3 regions of the Thalassotalea sediminis genome follow, and region 1 is predicted to be linked to each of the others. Evidence: predicted binding sites of a transcription regulator. Region 1 holds the regulator's gene; each other region holds the start of a gene.
What was found. Region 1 encodes FliA, which starts transcription of late flagellar genes. Its sites were predicted from a motif close to CTAAAGNTNNNNNNNNNNNNGCCGATA; they were not measured.
Positions count from the first base shown of each region.

Region 2: the regulator FliA is predicted to act here: its motif matches at 5,736-5,762, upstream of QUE09_RS08005 (DUF4760 domain-containing protein).
Region 3: the regulator FliA is predicted to act here: its motif matches at 6,062-6,088, upstream of QUE09_RS14800 (HAMP domain-containing methyl-accepting chemotaxis protein).

Region 1 covers NZ_AP027361.1:2,896,399-2,904,312, reverse strand. Annotated here, with positions in the region: gene flhB (flagellar biosynthesis protein FlhB) at 1-93, shown strand, start outside; gene flhA (flagellar biosynthesis protein FlhA) at 256-2,358, shown strand; gene flhF (flagellar biosynthesis GTPase FlhF) at 2,440-3,957, shown strand; gene QUE09_RS13325 (MinD/ParA family protein) at 3,990-4,832, shown strand; gene QUE09_RS13320 (RNA polymerase sigma factor FliA) at 4,848-5,570, shown strand; gene cheY (chemotaxis response regulator CheY) at 5,618-6,001, shown strand; gene QUE09_RS13310 (protein phosphatase CheZ) at 6,029-6,772, shown strand; gene QUE09_RS13305 (chemotaxis protein CheA) at 6,786-7,914, shown strand, end outside.
Region 2 covers NZ_AP027361.1:1,758,481-1,766,394, reverse strand. Annotated here, with positions in the region: gene QUE09_RS08060 (P-loop NTPase family protein) at 1-115, opposite strand, end outside; gene QUE09_RS08055 (polysaccharide deacetylase family protein) at 316-1,218, opposite strand; gene QUE09_RS08050 (cupin domain-containing protein) at 1,349-1,714, opposite strand; gene QUE09_RS08045 (GrpB family protein) at 1,833-2,342, opposite strand; gene QUE09_RS08040 (VOC family protein) at 2,384-2,755, opposite strand; gene QUE09_RS08035 (DUF4177 domain-containing protein) at 2,879-3,076, opposite strand; gene QUE09_RS08030 (hypothetical protein) at 3,179-3,481, opposite strand; gene QUE09_RS08025 (hypothetical protein) at 3,597-3,770, opposite strand; gene QUE09_RS08020 (hypothetical protein) at 3,883-4,089, opposite strand; gene QUE09_RS08015 (hypothetical protein) at 4,172-4,600, opposite strand; gene QUE09_RS08010 (GNAT family N-acetyltransferase) at 4,675-5,163, opposite strand; gene QUE09_RS08005 (DUF4760 domain-containing protein) at 5,215-5,664, opposite strand; gene QUE09_RS08000 (serine hydrolase) at 5,939-7,417, opposite strand; gene QUE09_RS07995 (glutathione S-transferase family protein) at 7,768-7,914, opposite strand, start outside.
Region 3 covers NZ_AP027361.1:3,234,164-3,242,077, forward strand. Annotated here, with positions in the region: gene lptD (LPS assembly protein LptD) at 1-1,651, shown strand, start outside; gene surA (peptidylprolyl isomerase SurA) at 1,670-2,950, shown strand; gene pdxA (4-hydroxythreonine-4-phosphate dehydrogenase PdxA) at 2,959-3,951, shown strand; gene rsmA (16S rRNA (adenine(1518)-N(6)/adenine(1519)-N(6))-dimethyltransferase RsmA) at 3,967-4,782, shown strand; gene apaG (Co2+/Mg2+ efflux protein ApaG) at 4,772-5,152, shown strand; gene QUE09_RS14795 (symmetrical bis(5'-nucleosyl)-tetraphosphatase) at 5,157-5,966, shown strand; gene QUE09_RS14800 (HAMP domain-containing methyl-accepting chemotaxis protein) at 6,161-7,914, shown strand, end outside.

The DNA.
Region 1 (7,914 bases):
GTTTATCAACTGGAAGAATTTAGAAAAGGTAAAGCAAAGCGTCCAGTACCATTGGCGAAAAACCTGCCGATACCAGACGATTTTAAATACTAGTCCTTAGTAGCATCTGTTGACCTTTCGCGTTTATCAAACAAAATTTCATCGCTAAAGTTCACCAGACCCCTAGCATTAAAAAATAATTTTTCAACGGACGTTTTACTTGGTCTGAAATTTGCAAAATTGCGGTATGCGTCAAAAAACTATCGTGATGATTAAATGCAATTAGCAGCACATTTCAATCAATTAAAACAAAAGAAGTTTAGCGTTTTTGCCGGAGCGGGAACACCCCTTCTGGTTGTAGCGATTCTTGGTATGGTTATTTTACCCATGCCTGCAATGTTGTTAGATGTTCTCTTTTCTTTCAATATCGCGCTTGCGCTCGTGGTGCTTCTTATCACTGTTTACACTCTAAAACCATTAGAATTTGGTTCATTTCCTTCCGTATTACTTATTGCAACTATTCTTCGGTTAGCACTAAACGTAGCAAGTACAAGGGTTGTACTTTTAGAAGGTCATGAGGGACCAGATGCTGCGGGTAAAGTGATTGAGGCATTCGGCTCTGTTGTTATTGGTGGCAATTATGCGGTCGGCTTAGTGGTCTTTCTAATCTTGATTATTATTAATTTTATTGTTGTTACTAAAGGTGCTGGTCGTATATCAGAAGTAACAGCGCGTTTCACGTTAGATGCAATGCCAGGTAAGCAAATGGCAATTGATGCCGATCTTAATGCTGGCTTTATTAACGCTGAAGAAGCGCGTGAACGCCGTATCGAAGTAACTAGTGAAGCTGATTTTTATGGTTCGATGGATGGTGCAAGTAAGTTTGTAAAGGGTGATGCCATCGCCGGTATTCTTATATTATTTATTAATATTATTGGCGGGTTAGTCATTGGTATGGTGCAACATGATTTGACTTTTGATAATGCGGTTGAAGTGTATACATTGTTGACTATTGGTGACGGTTTAGTGGCGCAAATTCCAGGGTTATTACTTTCTGTAGCTACGGCAATTGTTGTAACGCGTCAAAATACTAGCCAAGACATGGGCTCTCAAGTAAGCAATCAGCTGGGCCAAGAAAAATCTCTTTATATCGCTGCTTCTGTAATGTTTGTGATGGGTGTCGTACCTGGTATGCCACACTTTGCTTTTTTAACCTTTGCAGTATTAATTGCTGGCGGTGCGTATCTCACTACTAAATTTAAGAAAACCAAAGCAGACGATGAAGCAAAAGCGAAAGAAGTTGCTGAAGTAGAAACGGCTCAAAAACAACAAGAAGTTAAAGAACTAGACTGGGATGATGTTAACCCAGTTGATATTGTTGGCTTAGAAATTGGTTATCGATTAATTCCACTTGTTGATAAAGGACAAGGCGGTGAACTATTAAATCGTATTAAAGGGGTTAGGAAAAAACTTTCTCAAGAATTTGGCTTCTTGGTGCCGGCTGTACACATTCGCGATAACTTAGACTTAGATCCTAATTCTTATCAAATATCACTAATGGGTGTAACAGTAGGCGCAGCAGAAATTCGACATGATCACGATCTTGCCATCAACCCTGGTCAAGTGTATGGAAAACTTGATGGTATCGCGACAAAAGATCCCGCGTTTGGTCTTGATGCAGTGTGGATTACTCAAGCACAACGTGAACAAGCACAAGCGTTAGGTTATACCGTAGTGGATTCAGCAACGGTACTGGCAACCCACTTAAGCCAAGTACTGACGAATAATGCAGCACAATTGCTTGGGCATGAAGAGGTTCAAAATTTACTTGATATGCTTGCTAAAAACTATCCGAAACTTGTGGAAGGGCTTATTCCTGAAGTATTGACGTTAGGCACGGTGGTCAAAGTATTACAAAACTTAATGAATGAAGGTGTTGCTGTTAGAGATATGCGTAGCATAGTTCAAACACTTGTTGAGTATGGACCGAAAAGTCAAGATACAGATATTTTAACAGCAGCAGTGCGTATTACATTACGGAAATTTATTATTCAAGACCTTGTTGGTTCGGTTCAAGAGATACCCGTCATAACTTTGTCACCAGAGTTGGAACAAATGTTGCACCAGTCAATGCAAATGGCAGGAGACGATGGTGCAGGTATAGAACCTGGCTTAGCTGAAAGATTACAAACGTCGCTTACCGAAGGTGCACAACAGCAAGAAATGGAAGGGGATACGCCAATATTGCTAACTTCGGGAATGTTACGCACTGTACTCGCTAAGTTTGTTAAATACACGATTCCAGGCTTACGTGTTATTTCTTATCAAGAAGTACCTGACGATAAACAGATTAAGATTGTCAGTTCTATTGGTCAGTAAGCACGTTTATTTGGATTGAACATCGTCGAAGCATTAACAATTTAGACAAGTAACGCCGTGATGTGTCGGTAAGGGGTCAACGTGAAGATTAGACGTTTTGTTGCAAAAGATATGAGAACTGCTTTAGAGCAAATAAAGCATGAGTTAGGTGCTGACGCGGTCATCATGTCAAATAAAAAAATTCCTGAGGGTGTCGAATTAATGGCGGCAGTGGATTACAGTCAACAAGTACCTACTGCACCTGAAGCTGTACCTCAATCTACACGTGAAATTTCTAACGATGTCGTGTCAATTGGCCAACAACAAATGAGTGAACAACGTTCAGCTACTGTTGCCCCACAAGATGTTGCTGAGTCATCTCAACCACCTGCTGATAGCCTTGCTGCATTGCTACAACGTCAGCAAAAGTCATCGGCCGGAAAAGCGACACCTGTGCAAACTTCTCCAGCACATCAACAGCAACATGCCTTAGATATAGAGCAACAATTAAAGAATTTTACCGATCGGTTAGAGCAAGGTGCACATCAAGTAGCCCCAACAGTAGAATCTGGTGAAAATGCGATGGCAAGCCAAACGTCTACACAAAGCGATCTCAAGGAAGCGCCAGCGGCGAACTTTAATAATGACGTTGCACCTGTTAATACACAAGCGAGTGTTAAACCGACGCATGCGTCTGATGAGATAGAAGCGATGCGTCAAGAAATGTCATCTATTCGTCAATTACTTGAACATCAAATTTCTGGGTTAATGTGGCAAGACATGGCACAGAAAAACCCAGCGAAAGCCTTTTTAGTGAATCGTTTAATGGCGATGGGCATTACAGAAGACGTTGCTGATCAAGTAGCAAGTTACTTACCTCATTATGAAAATGAAGCAGAAGCTTGGCAGCAAGCAAAACAATTACTTGCAAGTCAATTGCATACTACCAATAATGAAATCATTCATCGCGGTGGTGTAGTATCGCTTGTCGGCCCAACAGGTGTAGGCAAAACCACTACAATAGCCAAGTTGGCTGCACGTTTTGCGCAAATTCATGGTGCAGATCAAGTAGCAATGATTTCTACAGATAGTTATCGTATTGCTGGTTTTGAACAGTTGACGACCTACGGCAGAATTATTGGCTGCCAAGTTAAACTTGCGAAAGAAGGTGCTGAACTAGATACATTATTGCAACAATTCTCAAACAAGAAGTTAGTCCTTATTGATACTGCGGGTATGGGCCAAAGAGACATGCGCTTAACTGAACATCTAACTAACTTACTCGCAAGCTCTCGTGTTAGAATTCGCAACTACTTGGTATTATCAGCAAATACACAACAACGTGTTATGCAAGAAAATGTAGACCGCTTTAAAAAAGTACCACTAGCGGGTTGTATTTATACAAAACTTGATGAAAGCTTGAGCGTTGGTGAAATAATTGCAACTTCTATACAAAATGGTCTCGCAATAGGTTATCTTACTGATGGACAAAGAGTTCCAGAAGATATTAAAGTTGCAAATGCTGAAAAGTTGGTTACGCTTGCAGATAGACTTGCAACGAAATTGAATGGCCACAATTCGTGGCGACCAATGCCAAACTCAATGGCAGTTGGCATGTAAAATATTTTTGATGTTTAATTAGAGTAATGTGAATGATAGATCAGGCAAGTGGCTTACGAAAAATGCAACAGCAAAACCAAATAAAAGTCATAGCAGTTTCTGGTGGTAAAGGTGGTGTTGGTAAAACAAATGTGTCACTTAATACGTCTATTGCCCTAGCACAACTTGGAAAAAGAGTTCTCGTATTAGATGCCGATTTAGGCTTGGCAAATGTTGATGTAATGTTGGGTTTACGTGTAAAACGCAACTTGTCACATGTCATGTCAGGCGAGTGTGAACTTGACGATATAATCATAGAAGGCCCCGCAGGGATAAAAATTATTCCGGCTACATCGGGTACGCAATCAATGGTTGATCTTACGCCATCAGAACATGCAGGTTTAATTCGCGCCTTTAGCGATATGCAAACGCAGTTTGACGTTTTAATCGTTGATACAGCAGCGGGCATATCAGATATGGTGTTGAGCTTTGCACGTGCAGCCCAAGATGTATTATTAGTTGTCTGTGATGAACCTACCTCTATTACTGACTGTTACGCACTCATGAAATTGCTTAGCAGAGATCACGAAGTATTTAAATTTAAAGTTGTTGCAAATATGGTACGCAGCCCAAAAGAAGGGCAACAACTCTTTGGTAAGTTATCAAAGGTCTCGGAGCGATTTTTAGATGTTGCGCTTGAGCTTGTAGGGGTTATTCCCTTTGATGAGAATATTCGTAAAGCAGTAAGAAAACAGCAAGCTATTGTTGAAGCTTTTCCGGATTCACCTGCATCAAGAGCATTTACAGCGCTAGCCAATAAAATTATTAAATGGCCAGTACCGAATCATGCTTCTGGTCATTTAGAGTTTTTTATAGAACAGCTAATTGAAAGCTAACACGAAAGGTAAGCAATTTTGGTTAAAGCCAGTGCATACGGTTCGCAAATAGATAAAACTGCGTTGCTTGAACAACATAGCAGTTTAGTAAAGCGTATTGCATATCATCTCCTTGCTCGACTTCCAGCCAGCGTTATCGTGGATGATCTGATTCAATCAGGCATGATTGGTTTGTTGGAAGCTGCAAATAACTTTGATAATACCAAAGGCGCAAGCTTTGAAACCTTTGCTGGTATTCGTATTCGTGGTGCAATGCTTGACGAAATACGTCGAGGTGATTGGACTCCAAGATCAGTACATAAAAACAGCAGAATGGTGAGTGATGCCATAAAAACACTCGAATCAGAACTAGGTAGAGATGTTTCTGATGTTGAAGTTGCTGAAAAACTTGATATTTCGCTGAATGAGTACCATCATATTCTTAACGAAGTAAATTGTGGCAAAATCATTGGCATCGATGATTTGGGCGTGAGTGAAGACGCGGTCTCAAGCTTTGAAGATAAAAACAATGCTGATCCATATCAAGATATAGAACATGTAGTGTTTAAAAAATCATTATCAGAGTGTATAACTACTTTACCAGAGCGAGAAGCTTTAGTACTGTCTCTGTATTATGATGAAGAATTGAATTTACGTGAAATTGGTCAAGTCCTTGATGTTAGCGAATCTCGAGTCAGCCAAATTCATAGTCAAGCATTACATCGGTTAAAAGCGCGTATGCAATCTTGGCAAAGTTAAGTACAATATATTTATAAGCATTTTGAAATAAGTCCCTGGAGGGTGCCTTGGATAAAAATATGAAAGTACTTGTTGTTGATGATTTTTCAACAATGAGACGTATCGTAAAAAACTTATTACGTGATTTAGGTTTCACTAATATTCAAGAAGCAGATGACGGCAGTACTGCATTACCGATGCTTAAAGAAGGTGATTTTGATTTTGTTGTGACAGATTGGAATATGCCAGGGATGCAAGGTATCGATTTACTCAAAGCAATACGAGCAGACGCTAGCTTATCGCATATACCGGTATTGATGGTTACAGCGGAAGCGAAAAAAGAACAAATCGTAATGGCTGCACAAGCAGGCGTTAATGGTTATATCGTCAAGCCTTTTACTGCGGCTACGTTAAAAACTAAACTTGATAAGATTTTCGAGCGTTTAGGTTAATAACGAATTGTTGCGTAAGGACGTTGCATGAGTATAAATAACAGTGTCCATGTTTCATTGGAACAGGCAAAGCTGTTGGTTGAGTATTTAGAAACTGATCAACAAGAAAAAGCAGATGAATTGATTGCAGAAATTCAAAATCCAATCAATTCTGAATTGTTCGCCGAAATTGGTAAGTTAACACGTCAACTTCATGATTCATTGATGAATTTTCAATTAGATTCACGATTGAATGATTTAGCTACCGCGGATATACCTGATGCCAAAGAGCGACTTAATTATGTTATCAGTCGAACGGAAGATGCCGCAAATAAAACCATGGACGCGGTTGAGTCAATTTTTCCGGTGGTCGACACAATTCAACATCAAATTAGCACAGTAAAACCGCTGTGGACCAAGCTTATGCACAACAATTTAGATGTGGGTGAGTTTAAATCGTTATGCCATGATATTGATGCACTGCTAAAAACAACGGATCGTGAAACAACACGAATGCATGGTCTTATGACAGACGTGTTAATGGCGCAAGATTTCCAAGATTTAACTGGGCAGGTGATACGTAAAGTTATTGATCTTGTTCGTGAAGTTGAAGATAGTTTAATTAATATGCTGACAGCCTTTGGTGTCACAAGTGAAGGCATGGAAAATACTAGTAAACCGTCTGTGGGTGAAAACCTAGTTGAAGGCCCAATCGTCAATAAAGATAAACGCGATGACGTAGTTGCCGATCAAGACGATGTTGATGATCTTTTATCGAGTTTAGGATTCTAATAGGAGTTGCTGGATGTCATACGAAGCAGATGAAGAAATTCTTCAAGACTTTCTGATCGAAGCTGGTGAAATACTTGAAAGCTTATCTGAGCAACTCGTAGAGTTAGAGAATGATCCAGATAATGCTGATTTATTGAATGCTATTTTCCGTGGATTTCATACGGTAAAAGGCGGCGCAGGTTTCTTAGCATTAACTGAACTCGTTGACGTTTGTCATGGTGCGGAAAATATTTTCGATATTCTGCGAAACGGCCAACGAAGCGTAACGCCTGAACTAATGGATGTTATTCTGCAAGGCTTAGACACGGTAAACGATATGTTTGCTTTAGTACAAGCGCGTGAACCATTAGTACCAGCAGACCCAGCGTTGTTAGCAGAATTGCACCGATTAAGTGTACCAGAAGGCGCTGAGGAAGCTGCGCCTGCAGTGGAAGAACCCGTAGCAGCAGCGCCGACTGAACCAGAGCCCTCAGATGCTGCATCGTCGTCAGACGAAATGACCGAAGACGAATTTGAGCGATTATTAGATGAGCTTCATGGTGGTGGTTCACCCACAGCAGCAACTGAACCTGAAGCGCCAAAATCAAGCGCGGCAGGTTCTGGTGATGATATAACAGATGATGAGTTTGAAAGCTTATTAGACGAATTACATGGTCAAGGTGCGTTTGCATCTAATGTAGGCGCGAGTAAAGCGTCTACGAATAGCGACGAAATAAATGATGACGAGTTTGAAAGCTTATTAGATGAAATTCATGGTAAGGGTAATGCGCCGCAAACGGGCAATCAAAAACCTGTTGAAGCCGCAAAAACAGCAGCACCGGCACCAACGCCTAAACCTGTAGAAAAACCTACCCCTGCTGCTGCGGCTAAACCTGCAGCAAATGCGCCAGCTAAAAAGCCAGCAGACAAGCAAAATGCGCCACAAGGTGAAACTACGGTGCGGGTTGATACGCAACGACTTGATCAAATTATGAATATGGTCGGTGAGTTGGTGTTAGTGCGTAATCGTTTGACGAGCCTAGGCATGACAAAAGAAGACGAAGAGCTGACCAAAGCTGTGTCTAATTTGGATGCCGTAACAACCGATTTGCAAGGTGCGGTGATGAAAACCCGCATGCAACCAATTAAAAAGGTTTTTGGCC
Region 2 (7,914 bases), 1.1 Mb from region 1:
GTTGATAAGCAATCAAATCAAGCTGATACAACGGCAAACCTGTTGCCTCAGCTAACAACTTGCTAAGCATCGACTTGCCACTTCCTGGCTTTCCAAAAACAGCTACTTTGTTCATCCTACATCCTTAAAAGTATTTACTAGAAGGCAGGAATAAAAAACCCACCTTAGTGGTGGGTTTAAAAATCAACGTCGCAACAACAATCCCACCATACCTAAGGTATGATAATAATTAATGTGCTTTGTTGAGTGCGATACGTTTTCATTTCACTATATTTTCAGATTATCTTTTGATGAACAATGTAACATATTAAGCAATTATTGAAAGATTTGTTGCTTTTCAAAGTAGGTCTTTAAGTATTGTTCGCTTGAAGAGTTATCTCTTAAACGGTTATTTTCCCATCCCTTACTTTTAGCAATGGCTGACACTCTGCCTTGACCATTAAACAATACATCTGGCACCTCGGTTGCAATAGGATCTTGAAACGCCTCTTGTGCAGAAATAATCTGCCACCCTTCTGCTCTGAGCTTGGCAACCAAGTCTCCAATAAACAACGCAGCTATATCATTTTCATGCAATAACAGTACATGTTTAGGCGATCTACCCAATACACTCTGACCAATATCATCATAAAAGCGAATTGCTTCCCATAATATCGAAACATACGCCTGCTTTAATTTCTCATAATCAACACTTTTCCCGTCTGCTAGCGCATTTTGTAATAAGCGGTCCATGTACCAATCATAATTATCAACCGTTACATAACCATTTTTGTAACCTAGCGATTGCAAGTGTTGTCGAATACGGTCTCGAGTCTTCCTGTCTTTGCCTTCATGCAAGTAAGGATAACGATAATAAGGTAAAACATTGTCAAACCCCGCTAATATATTTTTCGCTTTAGCGATATCATGTAAATAAGTGTCAAGCGCTGTGTTGTGCGCAGAAAAATGACTGTGGCTATGGTTTGCTAAATGAAATCCAGCATTGGTATAGGCGTTCACTCGTGCTTTAGATTGTTCATTTATATGACCTGTAGTAATAAAAAACAACGCATCTTCAACCTTTGCTTTTTGCAAATTTTTAATCAGCTTTGCTGTTCTTTCTTTACCAGTAAATAACCTTGTGTCAGCACGAGGCCCATCATCAAATGTAATTGCAATTTCATTTGCAGCAATATTAGTGACGTAGAGTAATAAGAGTAAATAGATAACGTTTTTCATAAGTTCAAATATTTAATTTCGATGTATTCCTTTCAACAACCAGTGATCTTTTACTAACAGCCAAGATTGGTATTTGGCACCTGTCTTAAACTCTCAAACCACCCCATTTTTAGTCTCAATAATTATAAGCTTACACCCAAACATCTTCTTCAGCGGTAAGCTCGCCACCAGCATCGCCGGTGTTAACAACACCTCTAGGTTCTACAAACATTATTTTACATTCGTCTTCGGCAAATGGCTTATGTTCAACCCCTTTTGGCACAACGAACATTTCGCCTTCTTTAAGATCAACCTTGCCATCACGAAAATCGATGCTCATTTGCCCTTCAATAACAATAAAAACCTCGTCTGTATCTGCATGACTATGCCAGACAAAACTCCCTTGAATTTTAGCGAGCTTAAACTGATAGTCATTCATTTCAGCAACCACTTTTGGCGACCAGTGTTCCGTGAATTTGGCATATTTTTCGTTTAAATTTATCGGTTTTCTTGTCATTTTACTTTCCTTTTAAACACTAACATTCAATTAAATGAGTGAAAACGACTGGCAATAATCCACTGCGAAACTAAGCTAAATATTGCTAGCTTCTTCATTTAAGGCTTTATTAACGGCATTATTGACTCGCAGCTTGTAATACCTTACGAATGAACGGCCACTTATTTATCGTATATCGCTCTCTATCATCTTTAAATTGAGCAGCAAGTTTATATTTTAAATGCGCGTACTCTTTTGCTATCGATGGGTTTTCGCGTAAACAGTTTCGAAAGTTAATTCTCTCATGCCACAATGCACTTTCAAAAGGGACTAAGTGCAAATGATGAGTACGAAACGCTGGCGTTGGTTTACAAAACCAATGCATTACCTCTTTTTTATAAGGATAGTAACAATAGCCATTGCGTGTTAACACATCGATAGCGCCACTTGATGATTGTAAAGATTTAACACCAACCATAATGTCGATAACAGGTTTTGCATCTAACCCTACAACAGATGTACTGCCAACATGTTCAATTGAACTAAAAATCCAAGGCTTGATTACCCTTGCTAAAAACGCCTTTTCCAGCGCAAACAAAGACGGCCAATTTGGATCATACTTAACCAATGCCACTGCATTTTCATTCATAACTGATAAGTTCGGCTCATCATTATGCTTACTCGTTTGCTTTAAACATGCTGGTCAAAGAGTATCGCATTACCATCAGGATCTTTGATTGAAAAACTTGAAGGACCGCTTTCACCGTTTATCGATTGTTGAGCAATCGTTATGCCTTGAGCTTCAAATGCTTTTAAAAGATCTCTTACATCCGTATACGATTCTAATGTGTTACAGTCTTTATCCCAACCAGGATTAAACGTCATGATATTGTTTTCAAACATTCCCTGAAACAACCCTAACGTATGATCACCATTTTTAAGTATTAACCAATGTTGAGATTGCTCACCGCCAACCACTTTAAACCCTAACTTTTGGTAGAACACTTTAGATTCTTCAATATTACTAACCGCTAAACTTACTGAAAATGCACCTAATTCCATTTGACACTCCAATGTTTGATTAAAACGATAACGCCGCTGTATACGGCAATTTAATGCTTGCTAACACTGTAATTTAAGCTGACTCCGAACAAGCGAAACAGCTTCAACGTTTAATACCGTTACTTATTCCACTTCTTTTTTCATAATACCGGCAAACTCTAAACCACCTTCAAGTTCACGAAAATCAACATTAACAAGCTCCCAACCTTTCGCACCTAACGAACTTAAGTAAGCTTCAACATCTTCACGTTTTCTGCCTTTAAAGAGTCCTGCTGATTCCACATCTCGGGTATCTACTATTTTATAGTCATATTTTTTCATGAAAGCTCCAATGCTAATTTAACGTAGGTTTACCAACGTGGTTAATTATAATTCCCTTTTACTAAACCCTTGAGCTGTGTCCATTCAATTACGATTGAACACCTATCTTGCCAGTCGTTGTTCTTTTAAGCTTAAACGCTTATGTGAACTATAAACATGTTGTCTTTCAGTACCACTAATTAGGAACGCATCCATTTCGACTGAAATGAGTGCAGACACAGGAAAAATTTCTAACATTCCATGTTCACCAAGATTAGCAGACAGCAACGCACGCTTACCTGATGCCAGGAAAGTATAATCTTGATCGCGACATTCACCATCAATATATAATTTAGCGCCACGAAACCATGAATTAATAATTTTTACATTATGTGCTTTAACGGTAAATTCGAATTCTTTTCTCATCTTTATTCACTACTTCCTAAAACATTTGCCCATTGAATAGAGCAAAAAACCAATTTGCTTACTTTATTAATGGTGTTAAAACCAAGTAACCTATTAACAATCCCACATGCAATTATTATGGTGCACTCTTACACTTAAAGCCTTTCGCATTAACGTTAGCAATATTGTCTTGTGAACCACACTCAGTCAGCGCCATTTCCATATGACGACGCTCATTAAAACCTTTTGCTATTGTTCCAAGCCCAATAATAATGAGCGCTACGATAAGGGCTTTTTTCAAATGAGACATAAATATTCCATTGAAAGTGACCATTGCAAGTATTAGTCTTTAACTTTCGCATTTCATTACACAATTATTTATTTAATTTAAACCTATCTCACTTTTTAACGTTCAACACGATCTAGATTGACGGCTTCTTTTTAAATAATTTAGGCTTGGTAATCGATAAATATAGAAAAATTGATAAGGCCAACATTCCAACACTTTTAAAGGTAGCAAGCCCAAGGTCAAATCTCACAAAATCCATAATAAAATCGACACTTGAAAATGCCGCTAAAAAAATAGCCAAATATGCGGTGAACTTTGCTAATTTAGTTGAATCCGACATTATGTTTCCTCTCAACCTAGCGCCCATTAAAGAGCTTTTAACTATTTGTTAAAATAAACAGCATCAGTGCAAAATCCAACTGTTAATTATCCGGTCTATTTTGCTTACTAACATGTTTATTTATTTGACGCCTGATCATACGAATAATAATGGCTTCATCTTTACTAAGCGCTTGGTTGCCAATAGCGGTTGAACCGCCAGCTTTATTTTTATTTTCTGCTTCACGACGCGCCTCTTCAAAAGCGACTAATTCAGTTTCGGTAAGCTTCGACCAAACGCCCTCTCTAGCAGAATTCAACGTGCATTTTCTCGGTAAAAACTCTGTAATAAGTATTGAGCCTAAAGAGTAATATTTATTATTATAAATACACCCCATTATTTTCCCGTTATCAATTACCAGTTGCCAAGGAAATTCAGACGTAGATAAACCAATAGCATCATCATCTGTTGCTTGTTTAGCATACAATGACAAACTAAAAAGAACACCGATTAAAAAGATATATTTTCGCATAATAACTCCTATCCCTGAGTAATTTATAAAGCACGTTAAGGCAGGTATATTAAAAATTCAGGCTGCTAATGGGTTTATGAAGTTCCTAACCATTTATACATAATGTAACTATCAATAAGCCCTAATTGTGGATGGTTATAAGCCTTAGGTATTGTACCTATGATCGAAAAACCTAACTTTTTCCATAGTCTAATAGCAACGTTGTTGGTTGATACTACACTATTAAATTGCATTGCATCAAAACCAAGTTCAATAGCTTTCCTTTGCGAATGCTCACACATGCTACGTGCAATGCCTTTGCCTCTTGCTTCATTTGAAACCATGTAACCACAATTGCAAATATGGCTACTTGGGCCCATCGCATTTTGCTTAATATAATAAGTACCAAGCACTTGGTTATTTTCAACAAAAGCATAAGCCTTAAGCGGTGTTTCACACCATAAATTGAACGCCTGTTCTTGCGTCATATCAGGATCAAATGCATAGGTTTCTTGCTCCTGTATAACCTCAGAAAATGTTGGCCAAAACGCAGCGAAATCTGATGTTGTGATTTCCCTAATCATAAAAACTCCTACTGAGAACATAAGCCCTAATGATAGCGTCTTAATTATTGGCTAGTTAGCGGCGATCTCATTGCTCAATTTTTCAAGCTGTTTATATAAGTCGTCTCTGCCCAAATTATCTCGCCAATAGTTAATATAGTTTGAAGAAGCTTTATAAAGCTCCAATATTAACCTTCCTCTAAGATGTTCAATCGACTTTCTATCAGCGACCCCTTCCCAATAGAGACGCGCAAGAAATTCGTAATAATCTAATATAATGATTAACTTTTCTTCGAGCTCTTCACTTAACTCATTGGGTTTAAAATCATTATTTTTTTTGAGTTCATTTCTGATCTTCAAGTCAGCATCGAGTAAATGACTAACAATAGAGAGATTATTTACAACCTGCACCGTATTACTCACCTTTTGATCTTTTCTTGTTTTCAAATGGGTAAGTAACCATGTTACAAATGCCACTAACAACCAAAGTAAAGTCAATAGTTCTGTTACGCTTATTTTCAAAACTTGCTCCTGCTGCTCAGATCCTGCTTAAAGGCTATAGATATTAGTTAGAATAAGCGACAATACTCCAAAATCAACTGCTATTTTTCCTGCTTTAGTTACTTTTTATATTTTATTTTTAACAGCTTAACTACTATATCAATACGTTAGTTAGCTGTATTTCCCACATCCGCGATCTAACTTATCGGGTAGCTAAAGTTGCGTCGTCTTTAACCAACTTAATTAAACGCTGCATTAGCGACATAAAACAGCGTGTTGTTATTCTATTTTTCGCCTACCCTTCACTAACTTTTTGTTTCAACCAAGCTAGCTGCTTAAGGGCATGTTGATTGTTCGGTAATAACTCGAGTACTTTTTCGTAATTAATTATCGCTTCTGTTATATTTCCAAGCGCAGCATAAGTTTCAGCTAAGCTATCATAGGCATTGGCATTGTCAGGAAACAGATGAACATTTAGCTTAAATATCTCTATAGCCTTTGCTAGTTCATTTTTAGCCACATAGCGATAACCCAAAAGGTTAATTTCTTGTACATCAAATTGAACGCTTGCTTTTATTTTATCTGCTAGCACAATGGCCTGGTTAAAGCCCTGTTTTTTCATTCCTTGGAACAGTGTGAATAACCCTTTTGACAGTCCCCAGCCATTTTCAGCCTTCATCTCTGGGTAATAAAAGCCGGCAATCTCATCGATAAAGAAAATCGGTAAGCTACCTAATTTATTGGTTAATACAATAATGGCTAAGTTATCGTCAGGATAAATCACCATCGAATTGGAGTCACCACCACTGGCACTCACAGCTGGATGCTGAACTCGTCCAATCGTTTGCCAGCCAAGGGCATAGCCATTTTCTAATTTACTAAAGCCTGCGGTTTTACCATTATCTAAAAGTGTAGGTGTCCACAACGCTTTAAGATGTTCCTTATCAAGGAGTTTTTGTTGTTGAAGCGCTATTACGTAATTCGCGAGTTCTGTCGCGGTTGCACTCATTCCAGCTGCAGTTCTAAAAAATGGATCGAAAGTAATTTGTAATGTCTTTAGCTCACCTTGATTGCCTGCAACGTAAGGACGAGCTTGATTGGGAACTATGTTTTCAGTATGGCCAAATCCTGCCGCTGAAGTAATTGGCATATCTAGTTTAGCTAACTGATTTTGCTGAATATAGTCTGTAAATGGCTGGCCCGATAATTTATCAATAATTTTACCTAACAAAATGTAACCTGTTTGGTTGTATTCAAACTTGGTATTGCTTTTATAACGCATCGGTAAGGTAAGTACCTCCTGCCACGCTTGGTCAGGTTGACCATTGGCAATCAAATCAACCCAATGGCCATTTAATATTTTTGGTAGCCCAGAGGTATGGCTTAACAGTTGACGGATAGTTAACGGTTGCCATGCTTTCGGCAAGTTATCTAAATGCTTTGAAACAGGATCGTTAACAGATAACTTGTTCTCTGCGACAAGTTGCATAATGGCGACACCAGTAAAAGCTTTGGTCATTGAAAAAATAGGAAAAGGGGTATGATTTTTTACTGTGACTTGGTCTTGCAAGTTTGATAGACCGTAACTAGCTTTTTTTATTAATTTATTGTCTTTGACGATTGCCAGTTGTAACCCAGGGATATTGGCTCTGCGCATTTTCTCTAGCAGAAATTCGTCTATTTCATCGGCTTTTATCTGTGGCAGTGCGATCGTTAGTAGTAATGTGCTTAATGAGAGAATTTGTAAGTGGTGACGAATGCTTTTCCTAAACATTGGAACGCGGTTTCCTTAATTGATTTGGCTGAGGTAAAACACCTTTATATAAGTAAAAATAGTATATGATGCAGATATGATGCTCGAAATTAGTTATATACTTAGGCGCGAGTTATTGCGCATAGTTTACCTGCATTTTCATTAATGACAATAACTTAGATATTCTACACTTGTAGAGAATGAACAGTTTCAATACACCAAAACTGCCCCAAAATCGAATGAGGGTAATACGTTTGATAGCTGTAACATAAAGATAGTAGTGCTCTTACATTTAATGCTAATAGATGGTGCAATATGGCAAGCGCCAGCGAGTTACTTTTCCGGTGAAGCAACTTGTTAAATGTCGCCCGCTACACCATACCAATGTAGTTCTGATTTTTCTGTATTCTGTCAATCCATGCCAAGACTGACGGGTACGCTTTAAGATCAAAGCCACCTTCATGAGCAACATGGGTGTACCCATATAGACTGATATCTGCTGTAGTCAGGGAATCACC
Region 3 (7,914 bases), 340 kb from region 1:
TTTCTCATTCCCTGTATCGAATAAACGTAAATCAGGCTTTTTATATCCTAAATTTTCATCATCACAACGCACAGGTTTTCAGTTTGAGTCTCCTTTTTATTGGAACATTGCCCCTAACATGGACGCAACAATAACACCTAAATATATGTCAAAGCGTGGTCTGCAGTTACTAACAGAGTTCAGATATTTATCGGGCCAGCAGAATGGTCAATTGAACATAGAATATTTAAATAAAGATGATGAATTAAAGGTTGATGACAGTAGATACCTAGCGCGTTTACAACACGTTGGCACTATTTCTGAGAATTTTCGCGCATATGTTGATTATACGACCATTAGCGACGACAACTACTTAGTTGATATAAGAAGTGAACAATATAACTCTAATGATGCCTATTTATATCAAATAGGTGAAATTGCATATTTTAGTGAAAATTGGTACACCAAACTTCAACTGCAAGATTTTGAAGTATTAGGTGAACACCAAACGAGTTATCAAACACTACCGCATATCGAGTTTAGCCGCTTTGCTCAACTTAACTTTTTCAATGGTGAGTTCGATATTTATTCAGAACTGACACGTTTTACATCAAACAATAGAGACTTACCTGAAGCAGATAGGTACCATGTTGAAGCTGGCCTCACCTTTCCTATTTCAACACCAGCTTGGTTTCTTAATTCAGAATTTAGAATTCTACAAACTAACTATCATCAAACGCGTATAGATGATTTCACTAAACTCGAGAAATCAGTCAGTCGCACATTACCAAAGGTTCGAATGCATGGTGGTATCAACTTTGACAGACAAACACAATATTTCAGTCAACAATTTACACAAACCTTAGAGCCTCAATTACAATATTTATATATACCAGATGAAGACCAATCTAATATAGCCGTTTATGATACAACAACCTTACAGGACGATTATGACGGGCTTTTTAGGGATAGAAGATTTAGTGGACTAGACAGAATAGCGCAAGCAAATCAATATTCTTGGGGCATAACCAGCCGCTTATTAGATAAAGAAAACATCGAAAAATTTCGCATTAGTTTAGGACGTATTGTTTATTTAAATAACACCCACGTTAGCCACAACAATCAACAAATCGCTTCATCAGGTGAGTCGGCATTAGCGAGTGAACTATACATTAGCCTCAATCGTAATTGGCAATTTAGTAGCGATATTCAATATAACACTAAAGAGAACACAACCAATAGAAGCCAAAGTTCTTTAGATTTTCTGTTTGATAACAATAATACAATTCAATTGAACCATCGCTATAGCAAAAATGTCTCAGATACTAAGCTCGAACAAGTTTCGCTGTTAACTAACGTTGCAATAAATAAAAACTGGCAGTTTGTTGGTCGTGTTACGCAAGACTTGAAAGATAAACGAAGCTTAGAGAGCTATGCGGGTTTGCAATACGAGAGCTGTTGTTGGGCTGTTCGTTTTGCTTTCCATAGGCATATAAACTCGAATATTGATGAACAAAATCAATTTCAACAAAACCGCGATGAATTTGATAGTGGATTCATGATACAGTTCATCATAAAAGGATTAGGTGGTAATAGAAAACCAATAGATACAACAGAAATGTTTAACAACAGTATTTTTGGTTATAAGCGCCCATATTTTCTCAACAATTAAACGAAGAAACATAATTTAATGAAAACCTTATTTAAATCTTTTGTATTGGCATGCGCCTTAATAAGCAGTTATACATCAGCGAAAGAAGTTGAGCTTGATCGTGTAGCCGTAATCGTCAATGACGGTGTGGTATTAGAATCTGAAATTCAGGACTTACTGAGTAAAATCAGGCAACAAGCTAAAAAGAACAACCAAACACTACCGAGTGACACTGCACTTCGCGTACAGGTAACAGAAAAGCTCATTGACGACAATCTCGTAGGTCAATTGGGTGAGCGCATGGGCATTCAAATCAGTGATGCGCAATTAGACGATACCTTAACAGCCATTGCTCAAGACAATAACTTAACACTCGAAGAATTTCGTCAATCAATTATTAACGAAGGTCTCGATTATGAAAAATACCGTGAAAATGCACGCCAAGAACTTGTTACCGGTGAGGTAACACGCAATGCCGTTCGTCGTCGTATTTATATATCACCACAAGAAACTGCTAACTTACTCGCAGTGATGAAAGAGCAAACAAACAATGATGTAGAATATCGATTAGGGCACATTCTCATCGAGTTCCCACCAGAACCATCACAAGCAGATATTAATGCCGCTAAAACACGTGCAGAAAAAGTCATAGCTTTACTCAATGACGGGTCAGACTTTACACGTATTGCTATCGCTTCTTCTGGCGGTTCAAATGCACTCGAAGGCGGTGATTTAGGTTGGCGTGGTATTAACGAATTACCTACGCTATTTTCTGAACTTGTTGACGGTAAAGACAAAGGCACAATCTTAGGCCCAATTAGAACAGGCTTAGGTTTCAGTATCGTGAAAATACAGGATATTCGCGGTCGTCAAGTCGTAGAAGTAGAAGAAGTAAAATCTCGTCATATTCTCATAGAACCGACAATTATTTTAAGTGAAGCTAAAGCAAAAGAAATGTTAATGAATTTGCGAGAGCAGATTATCTCAGGTGAAGCAGATTTTGCAGAGCTGGCGAAAGAGCACTCTGATGGGCCTACATCTGTTAAAGGTGGTGATTTAGGCTGGGCAGACCCAAGTTCATTTGATCCTGCATTCTCCAATACGTTAGCTAAATTAGACGTTAATGAAGTATCACAACCATTTCGCTCTTCGTTTGGTTGGCATTTAGCAGAATTAACAGGCAGACGTACACTTGATGCCACGCAACAAATGAATGAGAACCGCGCTAATCAAATTCTTTACAAGCGTAAATATGCGATGGAAAGTGCTCGTTGGTTAAAAGAAATGCGCGACGAAGCGTACATCGAAATTCTGGAGTAAGCTAAACAATGGTAAATCGTATCGCGATAACGCCAGGCGAGCCAGCCGGTATCGGACCAGACTTAATGATCAAAGTTGCTCAGCAAGATTGGCCAGTACAAATTGTAGTCGTAGCCGCAAAGTCTTTAATGCAGGCTCGTGCTAAAGAGCTTAATGTTGACATTGAATTCTTAGATTATGATGACACGCTACCGGCAGTAACTCATCAGGCCGGTACGATGACAATTTTATCGGTGGAACTCGAAGAGCCATGCATCACGGGTCAACTAAACCCAGCAAATGGACACTATGTAGTAGAGACGCTCAGAATTGCTTGTGAAAAAAATATCAATGGTGATTTTGATGCGGTAGTAACCGGTCCTGTACATAAAGGGCTAATTAATCAGGCAGGTATTGCCTTTAGTGGTCATACTGAATATTTTGCGCATCAAGCAAATTGCTCCGATGTTGTCATGATGTTAGCAACAGAAGGGCTAAGAGTGGCACTCGTAACTACGCATATTCCGCTTGCCTATGTATCAAAAGCCATCACGCATGAACGTCTGCAAAAAGTAACTCAAATACTACACCATGATTTAATTGAAAAATTTGGTATTGAATCACCCAAAATTTATGTCTGTGGTATCAACCCACATGCTGGCGAAGATGGTCATTTAGGTAGAGAAGAAATCGAAGTAATGAACCCTGCTCTTGATGAAATGCGCGCACAAGGCATGAATTTGATCGGACCATTACCAGCCGATACGATTTTCCACGAAAAGTATTTGCAAGATGCTGATGCCATTTTAACTATGTTTCACGATCAAGGTTTGCCTGTTTTAAAATATAAAGGATTTGGTAATTCTGTAAACATTACACTAGGCTTACCCTTTATAAGAACCTCAGTAGATCACGGCACAGCTGTCGAGCTCGCTGGTACGAATAACGCAGACGCTGGAAGCTTTAGACAAGCAATATCTACCGCTATTGAGCTCGCAAATAATCAAAACGCTAGAAATTAGGTACCTTTTACATCAATGAGTAAAAATAGCCATTTAGGCCATCAGGCGCGAAAACGCTTTGGACAAAACTTTCTTCATGACCAAGCCATTATAAGTCAAATTGTCGACGCAATTAATCCAGAGCCTGGTGAAAATTTAGTTGAAATTGGTCCAGGTTTAGGCGCTTTAACAGAACCAGTTATCGAAAGAGCTGGTGATATTTCAGTGGTAGAGCTTGATCGAGATCTTGCCCATAGACTCAGGCATCATCCATTTTTGGCGAAACATTTAACCATTTATGAACAAGATGCATTGAAGTTTGATTTCACTACCCTATGTAGTGAAGATAAGCCATTAAAAATATTTGGTAACCTACCTTATAATATTTCAACACCTCTTATCTTTCATTTACTGAGTTTTCGTGACGCAGTAAAAGATATGCATTTTATGTTGCAAAAAGAAGTTGTAGAGAGAATGGCTGCTGGGCCTAACAGTAAAGCCTATGGTAGATTATCCATCATGACTCAATATCAGTGTCAGGTAATCCCCGTTATGGAAATTGGACCAGAGGCTTTTCAACCGCCCCCCAAAGTAGATTCGGCCATTGTTCGTTTAGTACCACATAAAACTATTGCGAATCCTGTTAAGGACTTAGCGACACTAAATCAAGTTTGTACAACTGCATTCAATCAACGGAGAAAAACTATCCGTAATAGTTTCAAAAAGTTAATTGATATTACTGCGATAGAATCTTTAGGGATTGATGCAAGTTTACGTCCAGAAAACATAACGTTAGATCAATACATCGCGTTAGCTAATTACCTGGTTGATCAGAAAAAAAATGAACATTAAACCAACTGATATTACAGTAAGTGTTGAAACACATTATATCGACAACCAGTCGAGCGAAAGAGATCAACGCTATGTTTTTAGTTACACAATTACCATAACGAATAATAGTTCAATACCAATAAAGTTATTGTCTCGCTACTGGCTGATCACCGATGCTAACGATGAAAAATCAACCGTCGTAGGTGAAGGTGTGATTGGTGAGCAACCCACTATTCAACCCGGTAAAAGTTTTACGTATACCAGTGGATGTGCGCTAAAAACGCCAGTAGGTACAATGCAAGGACACTATCAAATGATTGATAACCAAAATGTCCCTGTAAAAGTTGATATTCCAGTTTTTCGTTTAGCGACACCTCATATCTTGCATTAACCCGATGGCTATTTATTTTATCGGCGATATTCAAGGGTGTTATCAGGAACTTAGATTATTACTTGATAAAGCCTCGTTTGATCCTAGCAAAGATCAGTTATGGATTGCTGGTGATATGATTGCTCGCGGTCCAGCATCATATCAAACGTTGAAATTTTTAATCTCTTTAGGAGATGCCGTTAAACCTATTCTAGGTAATCATGATTTGCACTTATTAGCGACTTATGAAGGCATCAAAAAAGAAAAGGCCAAAGACCAACTCTCTGAACTATTAGATGCACCAGATATCGACGAAATTATCAACTGGCTCGCGCAGCAACCATTGTTGAGAAAATTACCTAACGAAAGTGTCTATATGTCACACGCTGGACTATCCCCTGAATGGCAAATTGAAGACGCAATTGAATGTGCTAGATTTGCAGAAGCTAAAATTTCAGGCAAAAAAAGGCGTCATTGGTTATCAATTATGTACGGTGAAAAACCAAATAGTTGGCTAAAAGTGAAAAACAAAGAAGACAAGTTTCGATTTACCATTAATGCATTTACCCGCATGCGTTATTGCTATGCTGATGGTAGCTTAGACTTTGATTGCAAAGCTTCCCCAAGCAACGCACCGAAAAAATTGAGCCCGTGGTTCACCCAAACAAAAAAACAACTGACGCAAGCACATTGGATTTTCGGACATTGGGCAGCGTTAGAAGGTAAAGTTACAACAAAGCATATTTATGCACTTGATACAGGTTGTGTTTGGGGAGGGCAATTGACCTTGCTGCGTTGGCATGATAAAAAATATATCACTCAGCAAGCACTATAATAACCATTAACTCGACATCAGTATAAATTTCAAAAAGAATACGATAAAAGCTTGAAGTAAAGATGAAATTCAGTTCAAGCTTGTTATACTAGCAGTTAAAGAAAGTAGGTTGCTTGCCGATATACGTTAAACAATAAATAAAAAATACCTGCTTTTTTGTTTCAACACCCTAAATAAACTTACTGGTGGTCTCAATGAATTTGACTGTAAAAGTAAAAATTATTGGTGGATTTTCCATCATTGCTGTTTTACTCATAATTACAAGCGTTATCTCTTTAAGTAATCTAAACAACATTCACCATGCAACACTCAAACAGAGCACGCTTGCAATTCCAACGTTAAGTTCAAGTACCGCATTAGCGAACCAACTAAGTCAAATTGGCGGGTTAACGTTGCGAGGCTACTACCAAACAGAATTAGTAGGATTAGCTGATAACTTAGAACGTTTTAATGCCATTAATCAGGAGTTTATTAGTGAGCATAAAAAATTAAAATCAATTGTGAGTAAAGAACAGGTTCTCTTAAACAACCTTGCAAAAATCGAAGATATTCACAATAACGTTCAAGCAAACATTAATGCCGTTTTTAGTAACCGTAAAGCGGCAATTGAGCAATACAATATTGCGCTTGATACCGTAGATGTATTAGAAGAAAAAGCAGATGATGCTGCAACATTAATGCTAGATTTAGCTGACCATGATTTAGCCGATACCAAATTACAACGCGCTGTATCATTAGGTGAACAGCTTGAATCTCAACTAAATGGCATGGTAGCTTCATCTTTCGAGTACCGAGATCTAAAAGATATTCAAGCGACTGAATTAGTTGAAAGCCAAATTACAAACGGCTATGAAAATGCGAAACGTGTGATTCGAGAAATTAACAATGAACTGGCATTAAATAATGCGGATGACATTGCTGATGAACTCACAAGTATTGAAAATAACCTTGATGATTTACTGCTAAGCAGCGCTAGTATCTTCACAATTAAGAACGCCCAACTCAGTGCGATTGCTCAAGCTACAGCTCAACTCGAAGAAGCCGATACAAATATTGCACTGGCGAAGAAAGTGTTAGCAACTCAAGTAGAGCTAGCAAATGAAACAACGAGTGAAGCAAGTACGTTAGTTGAAAAATCTGTGAATACAGGTACAACCGTTACTTGGATTATTATGCTAGTTTCTATTGGCTTAGCCGCTGGTATCGCATTCTTCGTGTTAATTAGTATTACCCGTCCACTTACCCGCGTAAATGACATTTTAAATGTCGTTGCTTCAGGCGATTTATCTCGCAAACTGGATGATTCAGGTAAAGATGAATTTGCCCAACTATCGCGTAATTGTAATACCGTGATTGACAGTTTACGTGACCTAATTAATGGTATTGTTAGTCGTTCAACACAATTAGCTACAGCAGCAGAACAAACGTCAGCAGTAACTGCTCAGAGTACAACAGCAATTGAAGAACAGCGCACTCAAGTTGAACAAGCAGCTTCTGCTACTACAGAAATGAGTAGCACTTCGCAAAGCGTACTTTCAAGTGCCAATGATGCACTAGGTGAAATTAAGCAAGCAGATGATGAAGCTGAAAGAATTAAAGGCATATCAAACCGTAACCGTATGACCATTGAACAACTTGCCAATGAAGTTGAAGATGCCTCGCAAGTGATCAATAAGTTACAACAAGATAGTGCGTCTATTGGCGGCATTTTAGACGTGATCAGAGGAATTGCAGAGCAAACTAATTTATTAGCATTGAACGCTGCAATTGAGGCCGCCCGCGCAGGGGAACAAGGCCGTGGCTTCGCGGTAGTTGCCGATGAAGTAAGAACATTAGCAAGTAGAACACAAGAGTCTACCCAAGAAATTCAAAACATGATTGAAGTGCTGCAAACTGGCGCCGAAAAAGCGGTAGCAGTAATGGAGACCGGTAAGAAGCAGGCGTCGGA